4 regions of the Pantoea sp. X-Soil-MYKO-1289 genome follow, and region 1 is predicted to be linked to each of the others. Evidence: predicted binding sites of a transcription regulator. Region 1 holds the regulator's gene; each other region holds the start of a gene.
What was found. The regulator Fur, encoded in region 1, represses iron uptake genes when iron is present. The targets are predictions, from matches to a motif close to ATAATAATGAGAACNACTATCAA.
Positions count from the first base shown of each region.

Region 2: a site for Fur is predicted at 3,172-3,194, ahead of ftnA (non-heme ferritin). Genes of this name have one in related genera too.
Region 3: a site for Fur is predicted at 3,593-3,615, ahead of AC6I7Z_RS03305 (TonB-dependent receptor domain-containing protein). Genes of this name have one in related genera too.
Region 4: a site for Fur is predicted at 5,787-5,809, ahead of fepD (Fe(3+)-siderophore ABC transporter permease). Genes of this name have one in related genera too.

Region 1 is NZ_AP036004.1:1,252,641-1,260,432, reverse strand. It holds gene pgm (phosphoglucomutase (alpha-D-glucose-1,6-bisphosphate-dependent)) at 1-1,183, opposite strand, end outside; gene seqA (replication initiation negative regulator SeqA) at 1,209-1,760, opposite strand; gene ybfF (esterase) at 2,011-2,775, shown strand; gene ybfE (LexA regulated protein) at 2,931-3,206, shown strand; gene fldA (flavodoxin FldA) at 3,341-3,871, shown strand; gene fur (ferric iron uptake transcriptional regulator) at 4,226-4,669, shown strand; gene AC6I7Z_RS06005 (hypothetical protein) at 4,730-5,125, opposite strand; gene glnS (glutamine--tRNA ligase) at 5,362-7,029, opposite strand; gene nagE (N-acetylglucosamine-specific PTS transporter subunit IIBC) at 7,193-7,792, opposite strand, start outside.
Region 2 is NZ_AP036004.1:618,562-626,353, forward strand. It holds gene AC6I7Z_RS03045 (glycoside hydrolase family 31 protein) at 1-2,359, shown strand, start outside; gene ftnA (non-heme ferritin) at 2,523-3,035, opposite strand; gene AC6I7Z_RS03055 (nucleoside recognition domain-containing protein) at 3,479-4,150, shown strand; gene AC6I7Z_RS03060 (YjiG family protein) at 4,140-4,613, shown strand; gene AC6I7Z_RS03065 (M20 peptidase aminoacylase family protein) at 4,624-5,727, shown strand; gene AC6I7Z_RS03070 (DUF1989 domain-containing protein) at 5,761-6,435, opposite strand; gene AC6I7Z_RS03075 (amino acid ABC transporter permease) at 6,449-7,114, opposite strand; gene AC6I7Z_RS03080 (amino acid ABC transporter permease) at 7,114-7,764, opposite strand; gene AC6I7Z_RS03085 (urea carboxylase-associated family protein) at 7,771-7,792, opposite strand, start outside.
Region 3 is NZ_AP036004.1:668,362-676,153, reverse strand. It holds gene AC6I7Z_RS03315 (heme/hemin ABC transporter substrate-binding protein) at 1-29, opposite strand, end outside; gene AC6I7Z_RS03310 (hemin-degrading factor) at 26-1,057, opposite strand; gene AC6I7Z_RS03305 (TonB-dependent receptor domain-containing protein) at 1,113-3,455, opposite strand; gene AC6I7Z_RS03300 (Rdx family protein) at 3,702-3,989, shown strand; gene AC6I7Z_RS03295 (PadR family transcriptional regulator) at 4,000-4,536, opposite strand; gene AC6I7Z_RS03290 (siderophore-interacting protein) at 4,619-5,410, opposite strand; gene AC6I7Z_RS03285 (hypothetical protein) at 5,641-5,844, opposite strand; gene AC6I7Z_RS03280 (helix-turn-helix domain-containing protein) at 6,030-6,896, opposite strand; gene AC6I7Z_RS03275 (DUF2474 domain-containing protein) at 7,444-7,611, opposite strand; gene cydB (cytochrome d ubiquinol oxidase subunit II) at 7,613-7,792, opposite strand, start outside.
Region 4 is NZ_AP036004.1:3,510,358-3,518,149, forward strand. It holds gene AC6I7Z_RS16730 (enterobactin synthase subunit F) at 1-2,799, shown strand, start outside; gene AC6I7Z_RS16735 (ATP-binding cassette domain-containing protein) at 2,959-3,771, opposite strand; gene fepG (iron-enterobactin ABC transporter permease) at 3,768-4,748, opposite strand; gene fepD (Fe(3+)-siderophore ABC transporter permease) at 4,745-5,734, opposite strand; gene entS (enterobactin transporter EntS) at 5,879-7,129, shown strand; gene fepB (Fe2+-enterobactin ABC transporter substrate-binding protein) at 7,124-7,792, opposite strand, start outside.

The DNA of each region.
Region 1 (7,792 bases):
CGCCCGCGCTCTCTTCGCCGCCAAAGCCGAAGCTGCCGTCGAACAGGCCGTCAACGAACCACTTAAAGCCTACCGGCACTTCCACCAGCTTGCGGCCGATATCGTTAACCACGCGGTCAATCATCGCGCTGGAGACCAGCGTTTTGCCGACGGCAACCTCTTTGCCCCACTGCGGACGATGCTGGAACAGGTAGTTGATGGCCACGGCCAGATAGTGGTTCGGGTTCATCAGGCCCGCCGGCGTCACGATGCCGTGACGGTCATAGTCCGGGTCGTTGCCGAACGCCAGGTCGAACTTGTCTTTATAGGCCAGCAGACCCGCCATGGCGCATTCAGAAGAGCAGTCCATGCGCACCACGCCGTCTTTATCCAGATGCATAAAGCGGAAGGTCTGGTCGATGGCGTCGTTGACGATGGTCAGGTCGAGGTTGTAGTGCTCGGCGATGCGCTTCCAGTACTCCATGCCGGAGCCGCCCAGCGGATCGACGCCCAGCTTCAGGCCCGCTTTCTGGATAGCAGCGAAGTCGATCACCTGCGCCAGCCCTTCTACGTAAGGCTGGATCAGATCTTTCTCGACGATACGGCCGCTTGCCCATGCCTGATCCAGCGGCAGACGTTTAACCTCTTGCAGGCCCGCTTTAATCAGCTGGTTGGCGCGATCCTCGACCACTTTGGTGACGTTGGTGTCGGCCGGGCCGCCGTTCGGCGGGTTGTACTTGATGCCGCCATCTTCCGGCGGGTTGTGCGACGGCGTAATCACGATGCCGTCCGCCTGCGCGCCGCCCTGCTTGTTGTGCTCAAGGATAGCGTTGGAGATAGCTGGCGTCGGCGTGTAGCCGTTGTCCTGCTGCACGATGACGTCTACGCCGTTGGCGGCCAGCACTTCCAGCACCGACAGAATCGCCGGCTCAGAGAGCGCGTGCGTATCTTTACCGACATAGCAGGGTCCGGTAATGCCGTTTTTCTTGCGCTCTTCCGCGATGGCCTGCGCGATCGCCAGAATATGGTGCTCGTTAAAGCTCTGGCGTCCTGCGCTGCCGCGATGCCCGGAGGTGCCGAATTTCACCGCATGGTCCGGATTCGCCACGTCGGGCTGCAGGACATAATACTGTGATGTTAACTGTGCAACGTTAATCAAATCGCTCTGCTGGGCGGGTTGCCCGGCACGGGGGTGACTGGCCATTGGCGCTTCTCCCTGACGCTTCAGTTTAAATGGTGCCGCAAACTTTCTCTGCCAGCTCCTGCGGGAACTGCATTGAGACCATGATGTGTTCCACCATGCTGCATTTACGGCCGGTATTGGTATTGGTGATCACCCAGTACGGCGTGCCGGGGACATGCTTCGGCTTCGTATGGGTGCCATTTTGCAACAGCGTTTGCTCGTCGCCCGCAAAATAGACGCGAGTACGGCCCTGCAGCGAGGCAGTGGCTTCAGCAAACGCCGAAGGATCAAGACGATAGAGGGTTGAGAGAACCATCATAAAGCGATTGACCGCTTTCTTCTGTTCGGCATATTCGTCGGACAGCAGCAGCTCACGCACGGCGCGCACGCGATCCTGCGGGCGGTTTTCCGCGCGCACCGGCTGGATCGTTTTTTGCGCCGCCTCGCCAGCGGCTAACGGCGCCGCTGCCGCAGGCGCGCTTTGACCGGCATTAAATTTTAGCATCCGCCGTAAAATGTCAGAGGCGCTCTCGCCGATATGTTGCGTGTGGCTGGCGATATAGCGGTAGAGGTCTTCGTCAACTTCAATCGTTTTCATCTTTTTCCGTACGGTTTCGACTCGTGACAGAACCACGCCAGCCTGAAAAACGCCGTTGCAACACTCGGTTGTTCGCGGAGCGGGCGGGTTCTAACATAAGGATTATAAAGTTAAATCCAGGCGGGCTGATAGCCTTCGCACGCTCATACGGCAAAAGTCGGAATATGCCCTAAAGCCTGCCGTGTCGTCGCGCCTGGAAAGGTGAAAGCATGATAACCTAACCCAAGGTCCCCATCTTAAGAACTTTGCCATGATTTTAAATGCTCGTCTGCAAACTGACCAATCAATCGCTGATTCCTTGCCCATCCTGCTTATTCACGGCCTGTTCGGCAGTCTGGATAACCTCGGCGTGCTGGCGCGCGGCCTTAAAGACGCAGGCCCGCTGATACAGGTGGATGTGCGCAACCACGGCCTGTCGCCGCGCGCCGACGAGATGAGCTATCGCGCCATGGCGCAGGATATGCTCGACACCCTGGACGCGCACCAGATCGATCGCGTCGCCGTTATCGGCCACTCGATGGGCGGAAAAATTGCCATGGCGATGAGCGCGCTGGCGCCGCAGCGCCTGGAAAGGCTGGTGATGATCGACATCGCGCCGGTGGATTATCAGACGCGACGCCACGATGAGATTTTCGCCGCCATCCGCGCCGTTAGCGACGCAGGCGTGCGCCAGCGCAGCGAGGCCGCGCAGGTGATGCGCACGCATATTAAAGAAGAAGGCGTTATCCAGTTTATTCTCAAATCGTTTCAGGATGGGGAGTGGCGCTTCAACGTTCCGGCGCTATGGGAAAATTACGCTACAATATCTGGCTGGGAAGCGGTGCCGCCCTGGCCGCATCCTGCGCTCTTTATACGCGGCGGCGACTCGCCCTATCTCGACAACCAGCATCGCGACGCGCTGCTGCGTCAGTTTCCCGCCGCGCATGCGCACGTCATCAGCGGCGCCGGCCACTGGGTGCACGCCGAGAAACCTGATGCCGTATTGCGCAGCGTCCGCCGCTTTTTTGCGCTTTAAAAGCAAAAGCTTGCCGTTCGCGGTTTAGCATTGGCGTCATCACTTCGGCTGGAGTATGATGGCGCGCTAAATTTTGCCGCTGCTCATTTTTTTGCCGCGGCAATGGCCCATTTCGTGATAAACGCGCCTGCTCGCGCCGCTAGTTTTACTAACCCATGGCAAAAGAACACACTGACCGCACCACGCTGGATCTGTTTGCAAACGAGCGTCGGCCCGGTCGACCGAAAACCAGTCCGCTCTCGCGTGATGAACAGCTGCGCATCAATAAGCGCAATCAACTGAAACGTGACAAAGTGCGCGGGCTGCGTCGTGTCGAACTTAAAATGACCAGCGAAGCCGTGGATGCGTTAAACACCCTGGCTGAGCAGCGCAATATCAGCCGCAGCGAACTGATTGAACAAATGCTGCTGGCGCAACTCAAACTGGGCTGAATAGCGTAAAGCGCACGCAGAAGCAAATGGAGCGGCTTTTCGAGTTCCGCCCTTTTGCCCGCTCTGCTATCATTCGCTTAATTGTGCGCTCTGCGCATGCACTCATTATCAGGATTTAAGAGGTTATTTACCCCATGGCAATCGTAGGCATCTTCTTTGGCAGCGATACCGGCAACACCGAAAACATTGCAAAAATGATCCAGAAACAGCTGGGCAAAGAGGTTGCGGAAGTGCACGACATTGCCAAGAGCACGAAAGAAGATCTCGAGGCGTTCGATATCCTGCTGCTGGGCATTCCGACCTGGTACTACGGCGAAGCGCAGTGCGACTGGGACGACTTCTTCCCAACGCTGGAGGAGATCGATTTCAACGGCAAGCTGGTGGCGCTGTTCGGCTGCGGCGATCAGGAAGACTACGCGGAATATTTCTGCGACGCGATGGGCACCATTCGCGACATTATCGAGCCGAACGGCGCGGTGATCGTCGGCCACTGGCCGACCGAAGGCTACCATTTCGAAGCCTCTAAAGGCCTGGCGGACGACAAGCACTTCCTCGGCCTGGCGATTGACGAAGATCGTCAGCCGGAACTGACCAACCAGCGCGTCGAGGCCTGGGTTAAGCAGATTTATGATGAGCTGCAGCTGCAGGCGATCATCGAAGCCTGATTACCCACATACTCAATGTGGGCGCTGGCTCACATTGAGTTAAAGGTTTTTCCTATAGAAATAATAGCTACAGTTTTTTAACTTTTATCTCTGATTCTGTACAATACCCACATCGGTTATCTGCTTATTTCTTCCGCGAGGTCAGGAAGTTAGCGAGATGATAACGAACCTCCTGCATTTCTCCGCCCGGCGCCGTTACGCATCTTCTTACAGCCCGTGTTGATTTCAGGCGTTTCCCTCGGTTTTCATTTCAAAACTTCACCTCTATAATGAGACGCAAATGAGAATAGACACCGAACGACATTCAAGGCAAGGCGCCTCAAGTAACCAGCAAAGTAACAGGACAATATCCGCATGACTGACAACAATACCGCATTAAAGAAGGCTGGCCTGAAAGTCACGCTGCCCAGACTTAAAATTCTGGAAGTGCTTCAGGAACCTCAGTGCCATCACGTCAGCGCGGAAGATCTGTATAAACGCCTGATTGATATGGGCGAAGAGATTGGTCTGGCTACCGTTTATCGCGTACTGAACCAGTTTGACGATGCGGGCATCGTTACGCGTCACAACTTCGAAGGCGGGAAATCGGTTTTCGAACTGACTCAGCAGCATCATCACGATCACCTGATCTGCCTCGACTGCGGCAAAGTCATCGAATTCAGCGACGAATCGATCGAATCACGCCAGCGAGATATTGCTACCCGTCACGGCATCAAGCTGACGAACCATAGCCTCTATCTCTACGGACACTGCTCGCTGGGCGATTGCCGCGAAGACGAAACGCTCCACGATCAGTAAAGATGTGCGCTATGCAGTAATGCTAAAAGCCGGTCTGCGTACCGGCTTTTTTTATGGCCGTCAGGCGACCAGCGTTTCGTGCAGATAGCGCCAGCGGGGAATTGAGGTCGTGCAGTCGAGGATCGCCAGCGAGATGCGCGCCTGATCGCTGCCGTTCATCATCTGCAGCTCGCGATATTGAATAGTGACCTCATCTTTGCCCTGAGAGATCACCGCGTGCTCGCTGGTGGCAATGCGCATGCCTTCGCGGCGCCCCTGTAACTGCCGAAACAGCTCTTCGGTTTGATTTAAATCGAGTAGCCGCCCCTGCGGCGTCACCATGCGGAAATCGGGATGGAAGTGTGAAAGCAGCAGATCGAAGGTATCGTCTTCGCCTGAAGGCTGATTGAATATACGTTCGATTAACTGATGTAAAACTACCACGCTGTGTTTTGCTTCCTGACCAAGAGCCGTCATCATTTTTCCTTTTTATGCCCGCATAGCCTCTTCAAAGAGCGAATAGCCTACCTGAAAAAATGAAATTCACATCTGTAAATTGATTAATTTTCGTTAACTCAGACAACGCCCATACTGGTCCGACAAGTAGTAATTGTTTGTTACAGAACAAAAAATTGCCTTGCGGCTGATTGCAGCTATAAAAAAGGGCGATTGCTCGCCCTGTAGTGATTTTATCATGCCGTTAATGCAAAAATTTAATCGCCGATTTTTGCCCAGGTGTCGCGCAGGCCCACGGTGCGGTTAAACACCAGCTGGTTGGGACGCGAATAGCGGCTGTCGGCGCAGAAGTAGCCTTCACGCTCAAACTGATAAGGCGCTTCCGGGCTGGCGTTCTGCAAACCTGGCTCGACGAATCCCTGACGAATTTCCAGCGAGTTCGGATTGATGGTGGTCAGGAAATCCTCTTCCGCGCCAGGATTCGGCACGCTGAACAGGCGATCGTAAAGGCGGAATTCCGCCGGCAGCGCGTGGTCTGCGGAGACCCAGTGGATCACGCCCTTCACCTTGCGGCCGTCAGCCGGATCTTTGCTCAGGGTATCGACGTCGCAGGTGCAGTAGATGCAGGTGATATTCCCCTCTTCATCTTTTGCCACACGCTCGGCGCGGATCACGTAAGCGTTGCGCAGACGCACCTCTTTGCCCAGCACCAGACGTTTGTACTGCTTATTGGCCTCTTCACGGAAGTCAGCGCGATCGATCCAGACCTCACGGCCAAACGGCACGTCGCGGGTGCCCATCTCCGGCTTGTTCGGATGATTTGGCATGGTGATGATTTCGTTATGGCCGGCCGGCAGGTTCTCAATCACCACTTTCAGCGGATCGAGCACCGCCATGGCGCGCGGCGCGTTTTCGTTCAGATCGTCGCGAATGCAGGATTCCAGCGACGCCATCTCCACCACGTTATCCTGTTTGGTGACGCCGATACGGCGGCAGAACTCGCGGATAGAGGCGGCGGTGTAGCCGCGACGGCGCAGGCCCGAAACGGTCAGCATGCGCGGATCGTCCCAGCCTTCCACCACGTTTTCGTTGACCAGCTGCGTCAGCTTGCGCTTCGACATCACCGCATATTCGAGGTTAAGACGCGAAAACTCATACTGGCGCGGATGCACGGGTATAGAGATGTTATCCAGCACCCAGTCATAGAGGCGACGGTTGTCCTGGAACTCCAGCGTACAGAGCGAATGGGTAATATTTTCCAGCGCATCGGAGATGCAGTGGGTAAAGTCATACATCGGATAGATGCACCACTTTTTGCCGGTCTGGTGATGTTCGGCGAACTTAATGCGGTAGAGCACCGGATCGCGCATCACGATAAAGCTGGACGCCATATCGATTTTGGCGCGCAGGCAGGCTTTACCCTCGGCGAATTCGCCGTTGCGCATTTTTTCGAACAGCGCCAGGTTCTCTTCGACGCTGCGATCGCGATAGGGGCTGTTTTTGCCCGGCGCGGTCAGGGTGCCGCGATATTCGCGGATCTCTTCCGGCGTCAGTTCGTCGACATAGGCCAGACCTTTATTGATCAGTTCAACCGCGTAGTGATAGAGCTGATCGAAGTAATCTGAGGAATAACGAACGTCACCACTCCACTCAAAGCCCAGCCACTGCACGTCGCGCTTGATGGACTCGACGAACTCCATATCCTCTTTAACCGGATTGGTGTCGTCGAAACGCAGGTTGCACTGACCCTGATAGTCCTGAGCGATGCCGAAGTTCAGGCAGATCGATTTAGCATGGCCGATATGCAGGTAGCCATTGGGCTCAGGCGGAAAACGGGTATGCACGCTACTGTGCTTGCCGCTCGCCAAATCTTCGTCGATGATCTGACGAATAAAGTTAGTTGGGCGGGCTTCAGCCTCACTCATCTCTCAATCCTCAATACGTATAGCGGGTGGTTTGTACCACGAAGTAACGGAGTATGATCCACAAAGCGTCGAAGGGAAACAACCGGTTTGTTAAGGCGATAAAACGAAAAAAGGCAGGAATTGCTTCCTGCCTGCTTTTTTTTACGGCGATGCGCTCAGGGGCTTAGCCTTTTACCTCGTAAAGCGGGGTTTCGCCAGCCACCACCGGGCCGGTCGCCAGCAGCGTCAGCCCGGCGAAATCTTCGCTGTTGCTGACCACAACCGGACTGATCATCGAACGCGCGTTGGCGTTGAGGAAATCGAGATCCATCTCCAGCACCGGCTGACCCGACGCCACCGTCGCGCCCTCTTCCACCAGCCGGGCAAAGCCTTTGCCGCCCAGCGCCACGGTGTCGAGGCCCATATGCACCACGATTTCAACGCCGCTGCTGGTTTCCAGGCAGAAGGCATGGTTGGTGTCGAAGATTTTCACCACGGTGCCGGCAACCGGCGCCACCACGGTTTTACCGCTCGGCTTGATCGCCAGCCCTTCGCCTACCGCCTTGCTGGCGAAGGCTTCGTCAGGCACCGCTTCCAGCGCGACCACGTCGCCGCTCACCGGCGCCATCAGCGTCACGATGGTTTTGGTCTCGCGATTCAACGCTGCCTGCGGTTTTGCCGCCGGCGCGGCAGGCGCTGCTGAAGCGCCGCCCGCGGAGGCGACCGGCCCTTTCGTCAGCACTTTTTTCATTGCGGTGGCGATACTTTCCGCCTGGGTGCCGAC
Region 2 (7,792 bases), 630 kb from region 1:
GAAAACCCTGAAGAACTGGACGCTGAGTCAGCACGCCGATCATTTTGTCGAGCTGAAGGTGGACAACCGCCATCTGCTGCGCCTCTATGTGCTGGAGTCAGGTCTGATGCGCGTGCTGCTGAAGCGCGACGGCGAGCTGGCCCTGAACCGAACCTGGAGCATCGCGCCAGAGGACGACGTGCCCTGGGAGGGGCGCGATCGCGAATCCCTCGACGGCTTCGGGCTGCCGGGCTTTCAGCTGGAGCACGAGGCGAACCAGCTGCGCATCAGCACCGACCGGCTGCGCGTGACGGTGCACCATCCGCTCTGCCTGAGCTGGGAGCATTATCATCAGGGGCAGTGGCAGCCGCTGGCGGCCGATCGCCACACCGGCGCCTATTTGCTGAACGCGCACGGCGACGGCGTGGAGCACTATCAGCGTCGTCAGCCGCAGGATCGCGTCTACGGCCTCGGCGAGAAGAGCGGCGATCTGAACCGCAGCGGCCGCCGCTTCGAGATGCGCAACCTCGATGCGATGGGCTATAACGCCGCCAGCACCGATCCGCTCTATAAGCATATTCCCTTTACCCTGACGCAGCGCGACGGCGTCAGCTTCGGCCTGTTCTACGACAACCTGAGCAGCAGCTGGCTCGATCTCGGCAACGAGCTGGACAACTACCATCTGCCCTATCGCCGCTACCGCGCCGAAGCGGGCGATCTCGACTATTACCTGATGCTGGGGCCAAAGCTGCTGGATGTCACTCAGGCCTTCGTGCGCCTGACCGGCCGGACTATTTTTCAGCCGAAGTGGAGCCTGGGCTACAGCGGCTCGACCATGCACTACACCGACGCCCCCGACGCGCAGCAGCAGCTGCAGGGCTTTATCCGCCTCTGCCGCGAGCATGAGATCCCCTGCGACTCGTTTCAACTCTCGTCGGGCTACACCTCGATCAACAACAAGCGCTATGTCTTTAACTGGAATTACGACAAGGTGCCGAATCCCAACGGCATGAGCGAGGCGTTCCACGCGGCGGGCATGAAGCTGGCGGCCAATATCAAACCCTGCCTGCTGCAGGATCATCCGCGCTATCAGGAAGTGGCGTCGCAGGGGCTATTTATTCGCGACTCGGAGCAGGATCGCCCCGAGCGTTCGGTGTTCTGGGACGATGAAGGATCGCACCTCGACTTTACGCATCCGCAGGCAGTGCGCTGGTGGCAGGAGAACGTCACCGCGCAGCTGCTGGAGAAGGGCATCGACGCCACCTGGAATGACAACAACGAATATGAGGTGTGGGACGGCGAAGCGCGCTGCCACGGTTTCGGGCAGAGCATCGCCATTAAACACATTCGCCCGGTGATGCCGCTGCTGATGATGCGCGCCTCGCTGGAGGCGCAGCAGCGCTTCGCGCCGGAGAAGCGGCCCTATCTGATCTCCCGCTCCGGCTGCGCCGGGATGCAGCGCTACGTGCAGACGTGGAGCGGAGATAACCGCACCAGCTGGCAGACGCTGCGCTACAACATCCGCATGGGACTGGGCATGAGCCTTTCGGGCTTGTTTAACGTCGGTCACGACGTCGGCGGCTTCTCCGGCGACAAGCCGGACGCCGAGCTGTTTGTGCGCTGGGTGCAGAACGGCGTGATGCATCCGCGCTTCACCATCCACTCCTGGAACGACGATCACACCGTGAATGAACCCTGGATGTATCCAGAGGTGACGCCGCTGATCCGCGAGGCGATCCGTCTGCGCTACCGCCTGATGCCCTATCTCTACACGCTGCTGTGGCAGGCGAGCGCGAAGGATGAGCCGATGCTGCGTCCCACTTTTCTCGATCACGAAGAGGATGACGAGACGTACCGGGAAAACGACGACTTTCTGCTGGGGCGCGATCTGCTGGTGGCCAGCGTGGTGGAGGAGGGCAGCCGCGCGCGCGAGGTCTATCTGCCGCGCAACGCCTACGGCTGGTATGACTGGCACAGCGGCCAGTGGCTGGCGGGCGGTCAGACCGTGACGCTCGACGCGCCGCTCGATCGCTTGCCGCTGCTGGCGCGCGCCGGTTCCGCCATTCCGCTGGGACGCTGCGAAAGCACCACCGATGCGCGGCTCGACCGCGTGCGCGAACTGCAGCTGTGGCCTGCGCCGGGCGAAGCGCGCAGCGAGGGCGAGTTTTTCGACGACGACGGCGAGAGCCACGGCTGGCGGCAGGGCAATGCGCTCTGGGTGCGCTGGGCGCTGCGCAGCAGCAGCGATCGGCTTGAGCTGACGCTGGAGAAGCGCGGCGACTATCAGCCGGCGTGGCGTGAGATTGAGGTGTTGCTGCCCGCCGGCGAGCGGCGCGAGCTGTGGATCAACGGCGAGAAGGGCGGGCGGTTTAGCTTGTAATCTGTAACGGCGGTGGGGCGATCATGGCAGACCGCACTGCACCTGAAGCGCGGGCAGGATGGCCCGAAGAGCAAAGCGTCCCGCGCCATGGACGGCGCGGGCCGAGCGAGCATGGATGCCTTGAGCGACTTTGCGATCGGGCCATCCTGCCCGCGCAGGCGCCTCAGCCATTAGCGCCGTGGCTTTCCGCATTCATACGCGCCAGATCTTTATCGATCAGGAACAGGCCTTCGCCTTTGTTGCCCACCAGCGCCAGCTTATCCAGTACGGTTTTAAACAGCTTCTCTTCTTCGTGCTGCTCAGCCACGTACCACTGCAGGAAATTAAAGGTGGAGTAGTCGAGAGAGGTAATGGCCGCATGCGCCAGCTCGTTGATTTTACGCGTGATCAGCTTCTCGTGCTCCAGCGCCTGCTCCAGCAGCTCCGGCAGCGAGTTATAGGCGACCGGCGGCGCGGCGATAGAGCCCAGCACCGGCATCGCGCCGGTATCGCTCAGATAGTCGAACAGGCGCTGCATATGCTCCATCTCTTCGCGGGAGTGCTCTTTCAGAAACGCCGCTGCGCCTTCCAGACCTTTATCGCTGCACCACGCGCTCATCTGCAAATAGAGATTCGCGGAGAAAAATTCGAGGTTAAGTTGATCGTTAAGACGCGCGGTCATTTCAGCAGTCAGCATGAGCAATTCCTTTATAGAAGCAGAATAAGTAAACAGGTGAGAAGTGGTGAATTATGCACCATGAGGCGTAGCGAAAGATAGTTTTTTACTTAAAAATTACAATTTATCTAATTGATTTAAATAGAATTATTCAGCTATTTGAATGCGAGCGATTATCATTCCTTGACCAGTTAGGCTTCGCACTACGTCGGTGCGCCACCGTTGCGCATTGATGGTGCAGGGCGGCTTATTTTCTGTGGCGATGCAACAAGCGCGCGATATTCGCCGCGCCACCCTGCCGCTGACAAATATAAAACGATGCAGATTTAATCGATTATTTATTTAACAGCGAAAGAGAGGAAAACTTTATTTTCAAAAGAGACGTTATGCGGCGGCTGGCATAAATCCTGCAACCGTCAGAGTTCCATATATCGCAACTGATAAACTATGCGCAGGGAATAACCATGTCTGAAGAAAAAATAACGCTGACAGGCGAACGGGTTTCAGCCAGCAAAGGAAGTTATCTGGCGCTGATTGTGGCTATCCTCTTTTTTTCAGGATTGCTCTACCAGGTCGACGGCTTCCACTGGCTGGGCGCCTTTGACTTCACCACGCTGGGCGGCAGCTTCGGCACCATGAAGGATCCCGCCAGCAACACCTTTCTCGGCGCGGGCGGACTGAGCGCCAAAGCGGGCTTTCTCTTCGCGCTCTCGCTGACGCCGACCGTCATGCTGGCGTTGGGCGTGCTGGAAATCTTTACCCACTACGGCGCGATGCGCGCGGCGCACAGGCTGCTGACGCCGCTGCTGCAGCCGCTGATGGGGCTGCCGGGGCGCTGCGGGCTGGCGCTGATCACCGATCTGCAGAGCACCGATGCGGGCGCCGCGCTGACCAAAGAGATGTATGACCGCGGTCAGGTAACGAAAAAAGATATTGTGGTGATGAGCGCCTGGCAATATTCCGGCGCGGGATTGATCAATAACTATTTTGCTATCGGGTCGGCGCTGTTCGCCTCGATGACGCTGCCGATTATTATTCCGCTCGCCTTAATGTTCGTTCTTAAATTTGTCGGTGCGGCGCTGACGCGTTGTGTGTTAAACAGTGTTTATAGAAAGGATTTCAGCGATGGAAAATAACGGCGCGGTAAAAAGCAGTCACAACCCTTTTGATATTTTTGTCGCCGGCGCGCGCAAAGGTTTCCATATTGCCATCCATAACCTGATGCCGAACGTAGTGATGGCCTATGTGCTGGCAGAAGTGCTTAATTTACTCGGCATTATGCCGTTCCTCGGCCAGCTGTTCGCGCCGGTGATGGGGCTGTTCGGCCTGCCGGGCGAAGCGATTACCGTTCTGCTGACCGCCTGGCTCTCCTCTTCAGCCGGAACCGGCGTAGCGGTAAGCCTGCTGACGAAAGGGGTGCTGACCGGCGCGGACATCACCATTCTCGCGCCCGCCATTTTCCTGATGGGATCGCAGCTGCAGTACATGGGCCGCCTGCTGGGCGTGGCCGACGTGCCGAAAAAATACTGGCCGCTGCTGATGCTGGTAAGCGTCATCAATGCGGCGATCGCGATGTTCGTTATGCGTCTTTTTGTTTAGGAGAGAAGCGGTGTCAAAGGTCTTAGAGCACTATCACTATCTGCATGAAATTCCAGAACTGGGCTTTCAGGAGTTTAAAACCTCCGCCTATATTGCCGATCAGCTTGAGAAAGCCGGGCTGAAGGTGACGCGCAATATCAATCAGACCACCGGCATCGTGGCGGAGATCGACAGCGGCGTGCCGGGTCCGGTGCTGGCGCTGCGCGCCGACATGGATGCGCTCGGCCATATCATCGACGGCGTCGCCTGCGCGCGCCATACCTGCGGCCATGACGGCCACTCTTCCGTGGTGCTGACCGCCGCGCAAGAGCTGCTGGCGGAAGGCGCGGTGAAAAAAGGGCGGCTGAAAATTCTCTTTCAGCCAGCCGAAGAGCTGGGCGCCGGCGCGCTGGCGATGGTAGAGGGCGGCGCGCTGGATGATGTGGAGATGATCTTCGGTTTCCATTTGCGGCCGCTGGAGGAGTGCGTGGTAGGCCAGGCGACGCCCGCGGTGCTCTACTCCGCCTGCTCGACGCTGGAGGCCACCATCAAAGGCGCGCCCGCGCACGCCGCGCGTCCGCATCTCGGCGTCAACGCGCTGGACGCGGCGGTGCAGGCGGTCAATGCGGTCAACGCGATTCATCTCTCGCCGGGCCTTAACTGGAGCGTGAAAGCGACCCGCTTTCTCTGCGATGCTGGCGTCACCAACTCAGTGCCCGACGAGGCGCGCGTGGTCTGGGATCTGCGTTCGCAGGAGAACGCGCCGATGGAGGTGCTGAAGGAGAAGGTCACGCAGGCGATCCAGCACAGCGTCGCGGCGCTGGGCGCATCGGCGCAGGTGGTGGTGCTGAAAGAGATGCCGGCGGCGGAGATCCATGATGAAGCGACGGCGGTGATCCGCGCGGCGATTACCGAGGTGCTGGGCGCTGAGGGATTGCTGGAGGCGAAAACCACGCCGGGCAGCGAGGATTTCTTTTTCTATCCGGTCAAGCGCCCGCAGGTCAAGGCGGGCTTCTGGGGGCTGGGCACCAACCTGACGCCGGGCCTGCACCATCCCGACATGCGCTTCGATCTCAACGCGCTGGAGATTGGGGTGAATATCTTTAAATCCTGCGTAAAAAGGGTGCTGGGATAAGCAAAAAACGCCCGCAGGCGGCGGGCGCTGTGATTATGCGCGCGGCACCCATGGCCCCTGCAGCCCTGGCTGCGGGAAGCCGTTGGTAAGGATGCGCAGCTCTGCATCACGCGGCGTATTATCGCCTTGCCCCTGGATGCTGACGATATCTTGCGGACAGGCGGAAAAGGCCACATAGCAGTCCATCTCGGCGCGCAGAATCACGTAATCGCCCGGCTGCGTTACCACGGGCAGGGTTTTCAGCGTGACGCCGTCCGGCTGAACCTGGATATTCATAAAAATGTTAAAGGAGGCCAGGTTGCCGTGCGGCAGCGTGACGCCCAGTTCCGCCATGGATTCAAACAGATTGTCGTGACAGTTGCGGTGAGGTTCGGTGCAGCCCAGCAGTTCATAGCGGCGCGCATCGCAGGCCGCCATAAAAGTGTCATGTACGCCCGGCGAGGTGTCCGCCACCAGCGTCAAAATCGGATGGCGCTGGCTGGTGATAAAGCTGTCGCCGACGCGAGGGTTGAGGCGCTGATTCCAGACGCGCGTCGCCTCCATCGACATATATTCTCCGATATCCGCTGCGTTATAAGCCCAACAATCCACCACCTGCGTACCGTGCAGATTGATCACCTGCACCGCCTCGCCCTGTTTGAGAAAAATGGCTTTGCCATGACGCGCGGGAATGCGCTGTGCGTCGCGCTGCTGAAATTCAGCCAACATAATTCGCTCCTGGTTAGTGTTGCATGCCGCGACGATAGCGCGTCATGCGGAATTCAAGACGGCGCGCCAGCCAGTCAATCAGGCTGTTGAGCGCCCAGTAACAGATCGCCACCGTGAGGTAGATCTCCAGCGGCGCATAGGTCGCGGAGATCGCCTGTTTCGCCGCATACATAAACTCCTGCACCGATACCACCGACAGCAGCGCCGAATCCTTGATCAGGCCGATAAGCAGCCCAGCCAGCGGCGACAGCATTTGCGGCAGGGTCTGCGGCAGCACCACGTCGCGCAGCTGCTCGGTGCGGCTCAGCCCCAGCACGCGGCTGGCTTCCCACTGCCCCTTCGGCAGCGCCTCAATCGCGCTGCGCGCCACCTGAGCGATATAGGGGGCGTAGTAGAGCGTCAGCGCCAGCACGCCTACCTGGGGCGAACTGAAGGTGACGTCATACTCCGGCAGCACAAAATAGAGCAGATAGATCACCACCAGCAGCGGCAGCGCCAGCGTCAGGCCGCTATAAAGCGCCAGCAGCCTGCGCAGCATAAGGGGCGCGCGCATCAGACCGGCCGCCATGATGCCGCCCCACAGCAGCGAGCAGAGGGCGGCGAGGGTGCAGAGCTGCAGCGTGGCCGCCAGCCCCTCGCCCAGCGACGGAAGCGCCGCGTAAATTGCCTGCCAGTCCATCAGGTCGATCTCCTGTGCGCTTCCAGCCAGCGCGCGGCGCCGATCAGCGGCAAGGCGATAAGCAGATAGCCCGCCGAAACCAGCAGCAGCACCTGGGTGGCTTCATAGGTACGGGCGATCACAATCTGTCCGGCATAGGTCAGCTCGGTCAGCGCCACCACCGACGCCAGCGGCGTGGTTTTCAGCAAAATAGTAAACTCGTTGACCAGCATCGGCAGGCTGGCGCGCATCACCTGCGGGTTAATCACGTACCACCAGGTGAGCCAGCGGTTAAGCCCCAGCGTTCGCGCCGCCTCACGCTGGCCGCGCGTCACCAGACTCTGGTTAACGCGCAGGATCTCCGCGACATAGGCGCCGCTGTTCAGGCCGATCGCCAGCACCGCCGCCAGCATCGGCTGGCCGCCTAAGCCGAGGCGCGGCAGGGTAAAAAAGACCACGAACAGCTGCACGATGGCGGGGGTGCCGCGCATCAGGCTGACGTAGAGGCGGCCTGATGCGCGCCACAGCCAGAAACGCCGCAGCTGGAGGAAACAGCCAAGCTGGCCGAGCGCCAGGCTAAGTATCGCCGCCTGTAGAGTCAGGAGCAGCGTCATCAGCAGGCCGCGCCCCAGTTCGGGCAGGGCGCTCAGCACCTGTTCATCCAGCCCCATCGCGCGCTACTCCTCGTTAAAATCCGAC
Region 3 (7,792 bases), 580 kb from region 1:
AGCGTTAGCCCAGCGATCACCCCTTTCATACGGCTTCTCCCACCGCGCTCAGCGAGGTCACCTGCTCGCGCCACCGCGCCTGCTCCGGCGTGCCTTCGCTGCGCTGGCCGTAGAGCTGGGTGATCTGCGTGCCGTCGGCCGCGAACAGCTCCAGGCTGGTGACGAAGCCGTCGCCGGTCGGTTTGCGCGTTACCCAGCTTTCGTGGATGCGATCCGCCATCAGGTGCAGCGTGAAGCGCGGGTTGAAAATGTTGAGCCAGTTCTCCATCGGCGCCACTTTTTCCACCGCGCCGGTGAAGATCTGGGTGCAGCCGCGGTTGCCGACGAAAATCATGATTTCGTTGCCGTCCCGCTGCGCCAGCGTCAGCAGCCGCGCCAGCGCGTCGTTATCCACGCGCCACGCCAGATCGCTGCCCGCCGCGCGAAACGCCTGCGGTCGCGAAACGTTATGACGCTTCAACAGAGCGAAAAACTGATGCACGTCGGTCATGGCGCGCCATTCGCTGTCGATGGCGGCGGCGTCGATATGCCCGGCGAACCGTGCGGTTTCCACAGGCTCTACATGCAGCGCGGCGGGCGCGTCGTCGACAAAGCGCGCGATCAGCGCCTGCCAGGCCGCCATATCAGTGCGGTCGGTGGCGTAGATTTTCAGCACCGCGTCGCCGTGACGATCGAAGATCTGAATGCTCTGCCGCTCGCCGCGCGCGCTCTGCTCGCGCAGAAAGAAAGCGCTGCGCCACTGGCTGAGGAAGAAGCGCAGGTCGAGCGCGCGCGGATTCAGCACCAGCCCGGCGTGATCGCCCAGCGTCAGGTTCTGGTAATGGCCAAGATGCTCATGCACCGCATAGCCATTACGAGTGATGCTTTTTGTTTCGCCCACCGTCTCCAGCGCCGACAGCAGCTCGCGGAACTGCGGCTTCAGCGGCTGCGCCTCCTGGCCGACGCGCGCTGCGCACAGCTCCGCTTCGCTGATGCCCATCAGCGCAGCCAGCTCGCGGGCATATTTTTTCGGATGACGGCTTTTCAGCGTCTGATAGTGCTGCCACAGTGAATTCATTGCGCCTTGCTCCCCTAAGAGATGCGCCCTGCGCCTGCGCAGGGCGTTCCAGTGATTAGAAATCGACGTTGACGCCCAGCTGCCAGGTGCGGCCCGGCATCACCGCCAGCGCCACGTCGTTGCGATCCTGCGCCGTGTCGCTGGTCAGCTCGCGGCTGCTGGTGTAGTCCCAGTATTTGCGATCGGTCAGGTTATAGACGCCGCCGCTCAGCCGGACGTTTTTCGCCACCTGCCAGTAGGCCGTTGCATCCACCATGCCATAACCCGGCACGCGCATATACTCGCTGGTGGCATCGGTAATCGCCGCGCCGCTGTTGCTGTAGCTTTCGCGGTTGGTCTCGGTGGCGCGCTTGCCTTTCACGAAGGTCGCGGTTACGGCCGCGCCATAGCCGCGCTGCACGTCGTCCCACGCCAGGCCGACAATCGCCTTCAGCGGCGCGACGCTGTCGAGATCGACATATTTGTCGCCTGAATAGCTCGACTTCGACTTCCCTTCGTTATAGCCCAGCGCAAAGCTGGCGCTCAGTCCGTCGACCGCCTGGAACCAGCTGCCGAAGTTGATGCGGGTCGCCAGCTCAGCGCCGTAGATATAGGCCTTGTCGCGGTTCTCCGCCTGATAAGTGGTATAGATGTTGCCCGGCACGTTGACGAACTTATCGGGGTTGCCGGCGCGGGTGTAGCGCGTGTAGGCGATAAAGTTTTTGTACTGGTTGTAGAACAGCGAGGCGTTGACCGTCACGCCTTCCACCGCCTGGCCTTTCAGGCCCCATTCGAAGTTATTGCTGGTTTCGGTGTCGAGATCCGCATTGCCGACCAGCGCGTACTGGGCGCGCCCTGCGTAGCTGGAACCAAGGTTCCAGGAGCCGTAAAGCTGGCTGGCGGTCGGGAATTGCACGCCGCGCTTGTACTGCAGATAAGTGATAAGCGCAGGGGTCAGATCGTACTGGAAGGTGAGCGACGGCAGCACCTCGGTGTCGCTGTTGCCAGCGCCGTAGAGCGTTTCCAGCTGCTCTTCGGTCAGCACGCTGCTGCCAGCGGTGAGATCGGCAAGGTTGCGCGGTTTGGTGTTCTGGTACATCACGCGCACGCCGGGGATCACCGCGAAGCCGTGGCTGTCGAGGTCGAAGTTGATCTTATCCTGCACAAAGCCGGCGACAGTGTAGCTGCGGCTGTCGGCCTGCGGCTGCATGATCACGCTGTACTGGCTCGGCGTGGGCGACTGGCGGAACGGACGCTCGGTGTCCTCAATGTGCGTGTTGACGCCGGCGCTCAGCTCGTGGCGGCCGGCGATTTTGCTGGCGCGCGTGTCGAAGCCCAGGCTAGCGGTGTTGTAATCCGAATAGACCCGTTCATACGCGCTGGCGCTGCTCGGCATCCAGGTATTGTCGTGCGATTCGGTTTTCTGCCAGTAGAGGCGCGTGGTCAGCGTATCGAGCAGATCGTTGTAGGGCGTCCACTCGTCCGCCAGGCTGACGCCGAAGCGGCGCGTGTCGCTTTGCTGCTGCGAGGTGCCCCAAATGGTATTGCCGGAGGTGTCCCAGCCGTCATAGTGGGTGTGGTTGGTTTTATGGTAGTAGTCGAAGGTGGCGCTCAGCTTGTGCCGATCGTTCGGCTGCCAGATGCCAGAGGTCATAAAGGCGTCGGAGTGCCAGTTGGCCGGATAAGCCTCTTTCACGCCGCTGTTGTTTTGCGTCTCCTGGCCGTCGCGGCGGCTGTAGACGAACAGGCCGCGCAGTTCCTCGTCGCCCGCCGCGGCCGTGATGCCGTTGTGCCAGCTGCGGTCGGCGGAGTTGTAGTTGCTCTGATAGCCGAAGTACGTGGTTTTGCTGCCGCTCAGGTAGTCGTCGGCGCTTTTGTTATGAAACGAGACGTTGCCGCCAATCGAGGCGTTGGGCTGATCGACCGCGGTCGCGCCCTTCTCAATCTCGATGCTGCCGAACATATAGGGATCGATGTAGTCGCCGCGGCCGATGCCGAAGGTGTTGTTGCCGACGCGGCTGACGTAGGGACGGCCGGTGGCGTCCGGCAGCGGAATGCCGTCAACGTCGAGCCCGACGCGATTGCTCTCCAGTCCGCGAATGTTATAGCCGCTGTAGCCTGCGCGGTCGAAGCCGCTTTTGCCCGAAGAAGAGCCGCCCGCCGAGCCGGTGGCGGCGATCAGCGGCTCATAGCGCATGATGGAGCCAAAGTCGTTCGCGCCGCGCTTTTGCAGATCCGCTACGGTCAGGGTGGTTTTATTGCCCGCTTTGGGCTTCGGCGCGGTAACGGTCATCACCGCATCGCCGCTGGTCGAGTCAACCAGAGGCGAATCGCTGGCGGCGTAGCCGCAGGCGGCGTGAACAGATGAGGCGAGCAGCGCGATTTTACACAGACGCTGTTGGGTCAATCCCTGAAACATTAAAGACATAAGCGCAAATACCTTGTGATTGTTAGTATTTGCTCACTTATTTGCTGTCAGTAGCTAAATTCCGGTTTCGCACATAAAACCGTAAAGGGAGACGTCATTTTTATAGGAATAATTTCGCCAGAAATGTAATGTAAGTGGTAATCATTATCAACTGGCTTTAGAGTAAGATGTATCTTACACCGCACGAATTGCCAAGCTGCGCCGTGCGCCCTTCTCTTTTTCGCTACGGAAATCCCTATGACTGAGAAACCGTCCGTCACCATTCACTACTGCACGCAGTGTAACTGGCTGCTGCGCTCCGCCTGGATGGCGCAGGAGCTGCTGCAAACTTTCGCGGACGACCTGGCGGCGGTGACGCTTAAGCCGGGCACCGGCGGCATTTTCGTTATTACCATTGATAACGAGACGCTCTGGGAGCGTAAGCGCGACGGCGGTTTTCCCGATGCGGCGGCGCTGAAGCAGCGCGTGCGCGATCTCTGCTTCCCGGAGCGTTCGCTGGGTCATGTCGATAAGAAGAAACCCTGAGGCAGCGGCGTTAGCTGGCGGCGATCTTATCCGCCGCCGCATTCAGCGCGTCGACCACCTTTTCCAGCGTGTCCGCCGAGAGATCCTGCTGCGACAGGCGGCTGTTGAGCGTGGTGCGTATGCGGTGAATCGCCCGATCGACGTCGGGAAGGCTGCGGTTGTTCACCAGCACCGCCAGCGACGAGAGACGCTCGATAAGATGCGCGATATGCGGCTGCTGTTCAGCCAGCCGCGCGCGTCCTGCCGCATTCAACGTATAGGCCTTGCGCGACGCCTGCGCGTCAACCACGCGGATAGCGTCCATCTCTTCCAGCAGCGTCAGGTTGGGGTAAATAATGCCGGGGCTGGGAGAATATTCCCCTTTGGAAAGCTCTTCGATCGACTTGATCAGCTCATAGCCGTGCGCATCGTTTTGCGCGAGAAAGTGCAGCATTAACAGGCGGATATCGCTGGCATCCAGCATCTTCTCACGACGTTTGCGACGACCGCCGCATTCACCGCGCGCAGCGGAATCCTGGTGACACGAGAAAGCCGGGTCCTGTTTCATTGCCTGCCTGAAGGGAGTTTTTTACGGGAGGATGATAGTAGTCCGCCGCCTGGCAAAATTCAACACGGGCGGCGGCGGCAGCCTATTTGGCGTGCCAGTAAGCGACGGCGCGCACAAAGGCGGCATCCAGGCCGCGACGCTCGACAAAGTAGTCGCCGAGCGCTTTCGCAAACGCCCCTTCGCCGGTCAGCCAGACAAAGTAATCCTCCGGCGGCAGTCTGATGTTATCCAGCTCGGCGATGAGCGCCTCAAGTTTACCCGACTGCGCGGCGCCGCTGCCGAGCCAGCGCACATTCACGCCAGTCAGATCCGGCAGGTAGTCGCGGCCGGTCGCCTCATCCACGCAGGCGAACAGGTGCAGATCCTGCGCCTCGGCAGCCGCTATGCGGCGCTTAAAGGCCGGCAGGCTGGTTTCGTCGCAGACGTAGAGCTGAAACGCGTAGTCGGTTGGCACCACCAGCGAGCCGCGCGGGCCGCCGATGATTAACCGATCGCCCTCTTGCGCCTGCTGTGCCCAGCCGCTGGCGACGCCGCCCTCGTGAATATAGAAATCGATGGTCAGCGATGATTCGCCGTCGAAGGCGAGCGGCGTGTAGTCGCGCGCCGGCGGACGCGCGCCATCCGCCCAGACCACGCCTTCGTCGGTCATCTGCGGCAGCGGCAATTCCGCGCCGCTCTCCTGCGGGAAAAAGAGTTTGATATGGTCGTCAAAGCCGGGTGAAGCGAAGCCCGCCAGATCGCTGCCGTGAAATACCACGCGCCAGAATTCACCGGCGATGAGCGTTTTGCTGGCGACGCTGATGCGACGGAAACGCAGTTCATTGCGCACGCGCTGCGGCGCGCGGCTGCGGGAGGCTCGGTTGTCGGAATGCATAAGTTCTCCTGTTGCGCAGCTGGTCAGCGCCTTCGGCTGCAAACGTCAATAGGTGAGATATTTTAGAAATGATTCTCATTTGAGACGCTCAGATTACTCATGATATATCTTACACGCAAGGATCGTTTGTGCTGTTTTCGCGCAGCCGAAAACCTGCGCGGGCAAACGCCTGCGCAGTGGTGAAAGAAGGGATTAAGCAAAGGCGCGCGCTGGCTGGGCGCGCGTGGCGATCAGACGTTGTCGTTTAACGCGTCTGAGCTGAACTGTTTTTGCGACTGCTGCGGCAGCGCATTGTCGCCCAGGATTTCGTGCTGGGCCGGCTGAGCATGCGGGTGCAGGCCGGCAGGCGGCGTAAAGGGTTCAGCCATCTGGGCGCTGGCGAATAGCGGCAACGCAGTAAGCGCCGTAACAAGGAACAGCGTAGAAAGTTTCATGATTGTCGTCGTTTTAACTGTCTGGTTCGGAAAGAACCTGAAAGGCAGATGAATATCCAGTCCGACAGGCCAAATGCACGATATCCGCATGGCTGTCGGTTTAAGGCAGGAATTTTACGCCAGAAAACCGATCTATTTTATAAAATCGTGCGGTTTATCACATTTCACCGCACGAAAAGCCGGTTTCAGCTTTGGGCGACCGGTATTGAGAAGAGCCCTACCAGCGTATCCGGCGTCGAGGCTTTCATATCGAGCCGCAGCAGATCTTTGCCCTGACGGCGCGCGACGCCCAGCGCGGGCAGATGCACGTAGTAGAGATCGGCGATAAAGCGCGTCAGCTGTTCGGGCGCGCCCTGCCAGGGAATGGTGGCGTAGAGGCCGCGCGCCGAGGTCCAGTTGACGATGTGCGATCCCAGGATGTCGGCGTGCTGACTCTCCAGCGCCTGGAACAGGCTGATATGCTGCTGCTCCGCCGCCGAGCTGCCCGGGCCGTACTGAAAGCCGAGCCAGCCGCGCTCGACGTGGGGCGCGGCCCGCTGCACGAAGTGGCGCGCCTGCTGCGCGACAGTTTGCGCATGGTCGCGCACGTAGTCGCCGAATTTGCACTCCCATTCGATCAGTTCGCCGCGCAGCTGCAGCTCATCGCGCTCCACCAGCTGCGCCTGCAGCATTTCGCCATATACGGAGATAGGCCCGTGAAAGCTTTGCAGCTGCAGGTCAGGCACGCGGCGGAAGGCGCCCGGCGTAAGCGAGAAGTGACTTTTGAAGACGCGGGTGAAGTTCTGCTGGTTATCGAAGCCAAAACGCACCGCGATGTCGATCAGCGGCATGCGGGTCAGGCGCAGCGCCATAGCGGACATGGTCAGGCGACGCTTGCGCGTGTAGGCCGCCAGCGTCTGGCCGGTCATCTCTTTGAACATGCGCTGCATGTGCCATTTGGAGTAGCCGGATTTCAGGGTAATCAGATCGATATTGAGATCGTCGGTCAGATTCGCCTCAATCCAGTCCACCAGATCGCTGATGTACTGTTTTTTAACGTTCAGGCTGAGCATTTCGGTGCGGATCGTAGAAAGTATTGCGAGATTAGTCACATAATCATAACAAAAACGTCTTACGCATGTAAGGAAGGGTAAAGGAAGCGTAAGCAAAGCGCGGGGAAAAGGCATTTAATGCTTAGTCTGATAACCAGACAGAACAGGCTGGCAAGGCTGGCCTTTTTATTATGGATGATTGTGATGGTGCGGTTCGGTTCGGTTCGGTTCGGTTCGGTTCGGTTCGGTTCGGTGCTGGTGCAGACGCGGATGGCATGGCCCGATCGCAAAGTCGCTTTACGCATCCCTGCTCGCTCGGCCCGCGACATCCCTGTCGCGGGACGCTTTGCTCTTCGGGCCATGCCATCCGCGTTTCAATATCTGTGCGGTTTGTACAAGGCTAAAACCCGGATGCTCTTCGGGCCATGCCATCCGCGTTTCAATCTCTGTGCGGTTTTTACAAGGCTAAAACCCCGGATGCTCGTAGGGCCATGCCATCCGCATCCGCTCCAACACCAGCATAAAAAAGGCTGGCAGAGCCAGCCTTCACATTATCAACCAGAAACCACTAGTGGCTGCGCATCCCTGCTGCTGTCATCATCAGCCGGAACAGCGTGGCCACGACGCCGAGCGCCAGCACGCTTGCTCCATAGATCACCACCAGCCACAGAATGCGTTTCCACAACGGGGCTTTGGGTTCCTTGTGGTTTTTCACGCTGCCGACCTCGGTTCGCATATCAATGGTATCCTTCGTCTGCTTTGACTTTCCCGCGGAACACGTAGTAGCTCCAGAAGGTGTAGCCCAGGATCATCGGAATAATCAACAAACTGCCCACCAGCATAAAGGCCTGGCTGATCGCCGGCGACGCCGCCTGCCAGATAGTCACCGAAGGCGGAATAATATTCGGCCACACGCT
Region 4 (7,792 bases), 2.3 Mb from region 1:
CAGCTCGCCTCCGGGCCGGTGCGCGACCTGGAGATCGCGATCTACCTCAGCGAACAGGGCGAGCTGACGCTGGAGCTGCTGGCTAATGCGGAACGCTATCAGGCAACGACGCTGACGCAGCACGCCAGCCGCTTCGATCTGCTGCTGCGTCAGCTGGCGGCGCAGCCGGATCGCCCCTGCGGCGAGCTGGATCTGCTGACCGAGGCGGAGCATCAGCAGCTGGAGAAGATCAATCAGACCGCGATGGCGCTGCCGGCGGCCACGCTCGACAGCCTGCTGCTGGCGCAGGCGCTGCGCACCCCGGATGCTTTCGCGCTGGCGGACGATCGCCACCGGCTCAGCTACCGCGAGATGCGCCAGCAGGTCGAGGCGCTGGGCCAGCAGCTGATCGCCAGCGGCGTGCGGCGCGGCGATATCGTCGCCGTGGCGCTGCCGCGCGCGGTCTTTCTCTCGCTGGCGCTGCAGGCGATCGTCAGCGTCGGCGCCACTTACCTGCCGCTGGATACCGGCTATCCCGACGACCGTCTACAGATGATGCTGGAGGACGCCGCGCCGAAGACGCTGATCGTCAGCCGCGCGCTGGCGACGCGCTTCGCCGCTCTGTCGCCGGTCGCCCCGCTCTTCTACGACGCGCTGCTGCCCGACGTCGCCGCGCCCGCGCATGCGCAGCCGCCGCGCCCGCAGGACGGCGCCTATCTTATTTATACCTCCGGCTCCACCGGCCGGCCGAAAGGGGTGCTGGTCGGCCATGAGGCGATCGTCAACCGTCTGCTGTGGATGCAGGCGAGCTATCCGCTCGATGCCACAGATGTGGTGCTGCAAAAGACCCCCAGCAGCTTCGACGTCTCGGTCTGGGAGTTTTTCTGGCCGCTGATGACGGGCGCGCAGCTGGTGATGGCGCCGCCGGAGGCGCACCGCGATCCCGACGCGCTGCAGCAGCTTTTTGCGCGCTATCGCGTTACCACGACCCACTTTGTTCCCTCGATGCTGGCGGCCTTCGTCGCCTCATTGCAGGACGAGGAAGCGGTGGCGCGCTGCGCCAGCCTGCGCCGCGTCTTCTGCAGCGGCGAAGCGCTACCGACCGATCTGTCGCGCCAGTGGGAAGCGCTGACTCAGACGCCGCTGCATAATCTCTACGGCCCGACCGAAGCGGCGGTAGACGTCAGCTACTACCCCGCCTTCGGCCCGGCGCTGGCGGCGGTGGAAGGCGCCAGCGTGCCGATCGGCTTCCCGGTCTGGAATACCGGCCTGCGCATCCTCGACGCGCGCCTGCAGCCGGTTCCGCCAGGCGTCGCGGGCGATCTCTATCTTACCGGCGCGCAGCTGGCGCACGGCTATCTCGATCGTCCCGATCTCACCGCCAGCCGTTTCGTCGCCGATCCTTTCGGCGACGGCACGCGCATGTACCGTACCGGCGACGTGGCGCGCTGGCTGGCGAACGGCGCGGTGGAATATCTGGGCCGCAGCGACGATCAGCTGAAGATCCGCGGCCAGCGTATCGAGCTGAACGAGATCGATCATGCGCTGGCGGCGCTGCCCGGCGTGCAGCAGGCGGTCACGCACGCGGTGGTGCTGGGCAACGCCGACGCGCAGCAGGGCGACGCGCGCCAGCTGGTGGGCTATGTGGTGGCAGACCGCGCCGTTGATGGCGAGGCGATGCGCGCCGCGCTGGCGCAGCAGCTGCCGGCGCATATGGTGCCGGTGGCGATCGTCGCGCTGGAGGCGCTGCCGCTCAGCAGCAACGGCAAGCTGGATCGCAAGGCCCTGCCGCTGCCGCAAAGCCGCGCGGGCGATGCTGGTCGCGCGCCGCTGCCGGGGCTGGAAACGCAGCTGGCGGAGGCGTTCGCCGCGCTGCTGGAACGCGACGCGGTTGGCGCGCAGGAGGATTTCTTTGCGCTGGGCGGCCATTCGCTGCTGGCGATGCGGCTGGCGGCGCAGCTGCGGCGCGCGCTGAAGCTGCCGGTTTCCGTCGGCCAGATTATGGTCGCCTCGACGGTTGAGAAGCTGGCGGCGCTGCTGAGCGATGCGCAGACGGCGCAAAATGCCGGTTTCGAGCCGGTGCTGCCGCTGCGGGTCGGCAGCGGGCCGACGCTGTTCTGTTTCCATCCGGCGTCAGGCTTCGCCTGGCAGTTCAGCATCCTGCAACGTTATCTGGACGCACGCTGGTTCATCGTCGGCATCCAGTCGCCCGACGCCAGCGGCCCGCTGAATCAGGCGGCGCATCTGGATGAGGTGTGCGACGCGCATCTCGCCACGCTGCGGCAGCAGCAGCCGCACGGCCCTTACTATTTCCTCGGCTATTCGCTGGGCGGCACGCTGGCGCAGGGCATCGCCGCGCGGCTGGAGGCGCTCGGCGAAGAGGTGGCGTTCCTCGGCCTGCTCGATACCTGGCCGCCAGAGACGCAAAACTGGGACGAGAAGCGCGGCGAGAACCAGCTCGATCCGGCAGTGCTGGAAGAGGTGAACCGCGAGCGCGAGCAGTTTGTCGCCGCGCAGCGTCAACAGGCGGGCGAAGGCATGGAGGCGATGTTCGACGCCATCGAGGCCAACTATGCCAGCTCGGTGCGGCTGCTGGCGACCGCGCGCAGCGCGCGCTTCAGCGGTCGCGCCACGCTGTTCCTCGCCACCGAGACGCAGCAGCCGGGTCAGGATGCGCGTCGCGCCTGGGCGCCTTATGTCGGCGAGCTGGAGGTGCGGCCGCTGGCGTGCGCCCACGTCGAGATTATCTCGCCGCGCATGTTCGAGCAGATCGGGCCGCAATTGCAGCAGCTGCTGATGGTATTTTCTAAAGGCAGCTGATTAGCTCGAAAAGCGGATGGTATGGCCCGAAGAGCAAAGCGTCCCGCGACAAGGATGTCGCGGGCCGAGCGAGCAGGGATGCGTAAAGCGACTTTGCGATCGGGCCATATCATCCGCTTTGGCACCTCTCTCCTAAACCATCCCTATTCAGTGCGGGTTTTAGCTAGCGTCTCCGTTGCGCCCGCGTCCCAGCGGCACAATCATCGGCGTATGCGCCACCGGATCCTCAACGATAACGCAGCGCAGCCCGTAGACCGCCTCAATCAATTCCGGCGTTACAATCTCCGACGGCCGCCCCTCGGCAACAATCTGGCCGCTGCGCATCGCGATAAGATGCGTGGCGTAGCGGCACGCCTGATTCAGATCGTGCAGCACCACCACCAGCGTGCGGCCATGCTGCTGATTGAGATCCTGCATCAGCTCCAGCAGTTCGATCTGATGAGTAATATCGAGCCAGGTGGTGGGTTCGTCCAGCAGCAGCAGCGGCGTCTGCTGCGCCAGCACCATGGCGATCCAGACGCGCTGACGCTGGCCGCCGGAAAGCTGATCCACCGGCTGTGCGGCGATATCCGCTACGCCGGTCGCCTGCATCGCCTGCTGCACCGCCGCCTCATCCTCGTCGCGCCAGCGGCCGAACAGCGGCTGATGCGGATAGCGGCCGCGCGCCACCAGTTCGCTGACGCTGATGCCGGAAGGCGCCTGCGAACTCTGCGGCAGCAGGCCGAGACGTCGCGCCACCTCTTTGGTGGAGAAGCGCGCAATCGCCTCGCCGTCGAGCAGCACCTGCCCCTTCAGCGGCGACGCCAGGCGGCTCAGCGCGCGCAGCAGCGTCGATTTGCCGCAGGCGTTGGGGCCGATGATCACCGTCAGTTCGCCATCCGGAATGGTTACCGACAGCCCCTCCGCCACCACTTTCTTTTCGTAGCCCAGCGTCAGCGCCTCGCCCCGCAGGCGCGCAATCCTCTCTGTCATTGGCGTCGCGCCTCCCTGACCAGTAGTGCAATCAAATAAAGCCCGCCAAGGCTGACGGTAATCACGCCGACCGGCAGCTGATACGGCAGAAAAAGATGCTGCGCCGCATAGTCCGCCGCCAGCAGCAGCAGCGCGCCGCACAGCGCCGCCAGCGGCAGCGCCCCTTTGATGCCGCCGCACAGGCGACGAGCGATCTGCGGCGCCAGCAGGGCGACGAACGAAATGGGGCCGGCCAGCGCGGTCGAGGCGGCGGTCAGCACCACGCCGAGCAGCATCAGCCACAGCCGGCTGCGCTCCACCGGTACGCCCAGCGCGCAGGCGGTGTCGTCGCCCATCTCCAGCAGGCGCATACGCCGCGCCAGCAGCGCGGTCAGCAGCAGCGCCGCCGCCAGCACGGCGACCGCCGGCGCGGTTTTCGCCCAGCTGATGCCGTTAAGCGATCCAGCGCTCCACAGCCCGGCGCTGAGCGCCGCCTCCAGCGAGGCGCTGATAATCAGCCAGCCGTTGAGCGCCATCAGCAGCGCGCGCACGCTGATGCCGACGATAATCAGCCGGAAGGTCTCTACCCCGTTGCGCCAGGCAAACAGATAAACCACGCCAGCGCTCAGCACGCCGCCCAGCAGCGCCGCCAGCGTCATCGCCTCGCTGTTTTGCTGAAACAGCACCAGCGCCACCAGCACGCCGCTATAGGCGCCGGTGTTGAAGCCGAGAATATCGGGGCTGCCGAGCGGGTTGCGCAGCAGCGACTGAAAAATCGCGCCGCTCACCCCAAGCGCCGCGCCGAGCAGCAGCGCCATCGCCACGCGCGGCAGCCGCCACTCCAGCACGATCAGCTGAACGTTGCGCGCCGCTTCGCCATTGAACAACTGCCAGAGCTGCGCGCCCGTCACCGGCAGCGCGCCGCGCGTAACGCCGAAAAAGGCCAGCAGCGCGCAGGCCGCCAGCAGCCAGATGGCGTGCATCATCGCCCGACTCATACCTGCCCTCTCCCCAGCTTGCGGCGCACCAGCACAATCAGCATCGGCGCGCCGAGCAGCGCGGTGACCACCGAGACGCGCAGTTCGCCCGGCACCATCAGGCGGCCCAGAATATCGGCGGCCAGCAGCAGACAGGGAGTGATCAGCAGCGTGCCGGGCAGCATCCAGCGGTGATCGTTGCCCCACAGCCAGCGGGCCAGATGCGGCGTCATCAGCCCGACAAAGGCGATGGGGCCGACGGCGGCCGTGGCGGCGCCGCTCAGCAGGGCGATGGCCAGCAGCCCCAGCAGTTGGGTACGCGCCACGCGCGTGCCGAGCGCCGTCGCCAGATCGCCGCCCATGCTCAGGGTATTGAGCGCGCGCGCCAGCAGCAGCGCGATCAGCGCGCCGACCGCCACCGCTGGCCAGGTAGCGCGCAGCACGGCAAAGCTGCGGATATCGAGCGAGCCGCTGTGCCAGAAGCGCAGATGGTCGTAAATATCGGGATTAAGGAGAGAAAGTCCGGAGGTCAACCCTTCCAGCACCGCGCCGAGCGCCACGCCCGCCAGGGTCAGGCGCACCGGATTGACGCGGCCGCCGCCGAGCGCGCCGGTCAGCGCCACCAGCAGCGACGCCAGCAGCGCGCCGACAAAGGCGAAGCCGAGCCAGTCGGCGGGCGAATCAGCGCCAGACAGGGCGATGCCCAGCACCACGGCGAAACCTGCGCCTGCGTTAACGCCAAGAATACCGGGATCGGCGAGCGGATTGCGCGTCAGGCTCTGCATCAGCGCGCCCGCCAGCCCGAGCGCGCAGCCCGCCAGCAGGCCGGCAAGCGTGCGCGGCAGTCGCGCCTCGCGCACGATAATACAGTCTGCGCTGCCGCAGCGGGTGGTCAGGGCAAGGTAAACATCATGAATGGCGATCGATTTAGCGCCGAGCATCAGGCTGAGCGCGATCAGGAGCAACAGCAGCATCCCTGAAGCGGCTATTGCGGAGAGTTGGCGCATAACGTTCCGAACCTTCACTGTTCACTGACGCAGCGAACGCGTCAATTTGATAATGATACTTGTTATCGTTATTACTCGTATTTTTGTATGTTACCATGATTCGCCTCGACCATCGCGAGGAAAACCGCAGCAAAAGGCGAAGCAATGAACAAACCCTCCCATCTCATCGACCTCAGCCTGTTGAAGACGCATTCCGCTTTTCGCGCCGTCTTTATCGCCCGTTTTATCTCTATCGTCGCGCTTGGCATGCTGGCGATTGCCGTGCCGGTGCAGATCCAGCAGCTGACCCGCTCGCCCGCGCTGGTCGGGCTGGCGGTGACCCTGGCGGGCGCGGGCATGTTCGTCGGACTGCTGACCGGCGGCGTGCTGGCGGATCGCTACGAGCGCAAACGGCTGATCCTGATCGCGCGGTCTACCTGCGGCCTCGGCTTCGTCGCGCTGGCGGTTAACGCCTCGCTGCCGACGCCATCGGTCAGCGCGGTCTTTTTGCTCGGCCTGTGGGACGGCTTCTTCGGCGCGATTGGCGTGACGGCGCTGCTGGCGGCGACGCCGGCGCTGGTGGGACGCGAAAACCTGATGCAGGCGGGCGCGATTACCATGCTGACGGTGCGCTTCGGCGCCATTCTCTCGCCCGCCGTCGGCGGTCTGGTGCTGGCGCACGGCGGCGCGGCGTGGAATTACGGCCTCGCCGCGCTCGGCACGCTGCTCACCGTGCTGACCCTGCTGCGGCTGCCCGTGATGCCGCCGCCACCGCAGCCGCGCGAGCATCCGCTGCGGGCGCTCGCCAGCGGCGTACAGTTCTTGTTTGCCGCGCCGCTGGTCGGCATGGCGGCGCTGATCGGCGCGCTGGTCACCCTGGCGAGCGCGGTGCGCGTGCTCTATCCGGCGCTGGCGCCGCACTGGCAGGTCAGCCTCGATGAGCTGGGCCTGATGTACGCCGCCGTGCCGCTCGGCGCGGCGCTGGGCGCGCTCACCAGCGGACGGCTGGCGCAGACGCCGCAGCCTGGCAAAGTGATGTTAGCCAGCGCCGTCGCCGCTTTCCTCGCGCTTGGCGCCTTCAGCCTGATGCCGCAGTTCGCCCTCGGGCTCGCCTGCCTGGCGGCGTTCGGCTACTTCAGCGCCGTTAACAGCCTGGTGCAGTACCAGCTGATTCAGTCGCTGACGCCCGATGCGCTGCTGGGACGCATCAACAGCCTGTGGACGGCGCAGAACGTCACCGGCGATGCGATCGGCGCGGCGATGATCGGCGCGCTGGGGTCATGGCTGCTGCCGCAGCAGGCCGCCGCGCTGTTCGGCTTCGGCGCGGCGCTGCTGGGCGGCGTGATGTGGATGCTGATGGCGAAGCTGCGACGCTATCAACCGCCAGCGCCGACGCTGGCGGAAGAGGCGTTATGATTTAACGAACAGCTGCTCCAGACGCGCCAGCAGATGGCTGGCGCTGTAGTAATCAAGACGGAAAGTGTCGGCGCCCAGCGCGTAAACCTGCTGCTGCTTCACCGCCGCGGTTTGCGCCAGGAACGGATTCTGCATCAGCTGTTTCGCGCCTTGCTCCTCCGCGGCGAACAGCAGGAAGCTGTTGCCGTTCAGGCCGCTGGCGACGTTCTCGCCGGAGAGCTGAATAATATCTTTGCGCTGGCCCATGCTGTGCGTCTGCTGTAGATCCGCAGGCGGCACGGCGAGCGTAAAGCCGAGCTGCTCCAGCAGCTTGCCCTGCGCTGATTCGCGCGTCCACAGGTTCACCGCGCGGCCGCCGCCGTTAAACACCATCGCGGAAACCGGCTGCGGCGGCAGCGTGATTTTCTGCTTCAGCGCCGCCTCTTGCGCATCGAACGCCTTTACGCGCGCCGCCGCCTCCGCCTCGTGGCCGGTCGCTTCACCGAGCAGCGTCACCAGCTGCTGCCAGCTTTTATCGTCATAGTTCACCACCAGCGTCGGCGCGATAGCCGAGAACTGATCCACCAGCTTAAGCGCGGAGTCGTTGCCGGTCGCGCTGACGATAATCAGATCCGGCGCCTCGGCGGCCACCGCTTCGGCGCTCGGTTCGCCGATATAGAGCCG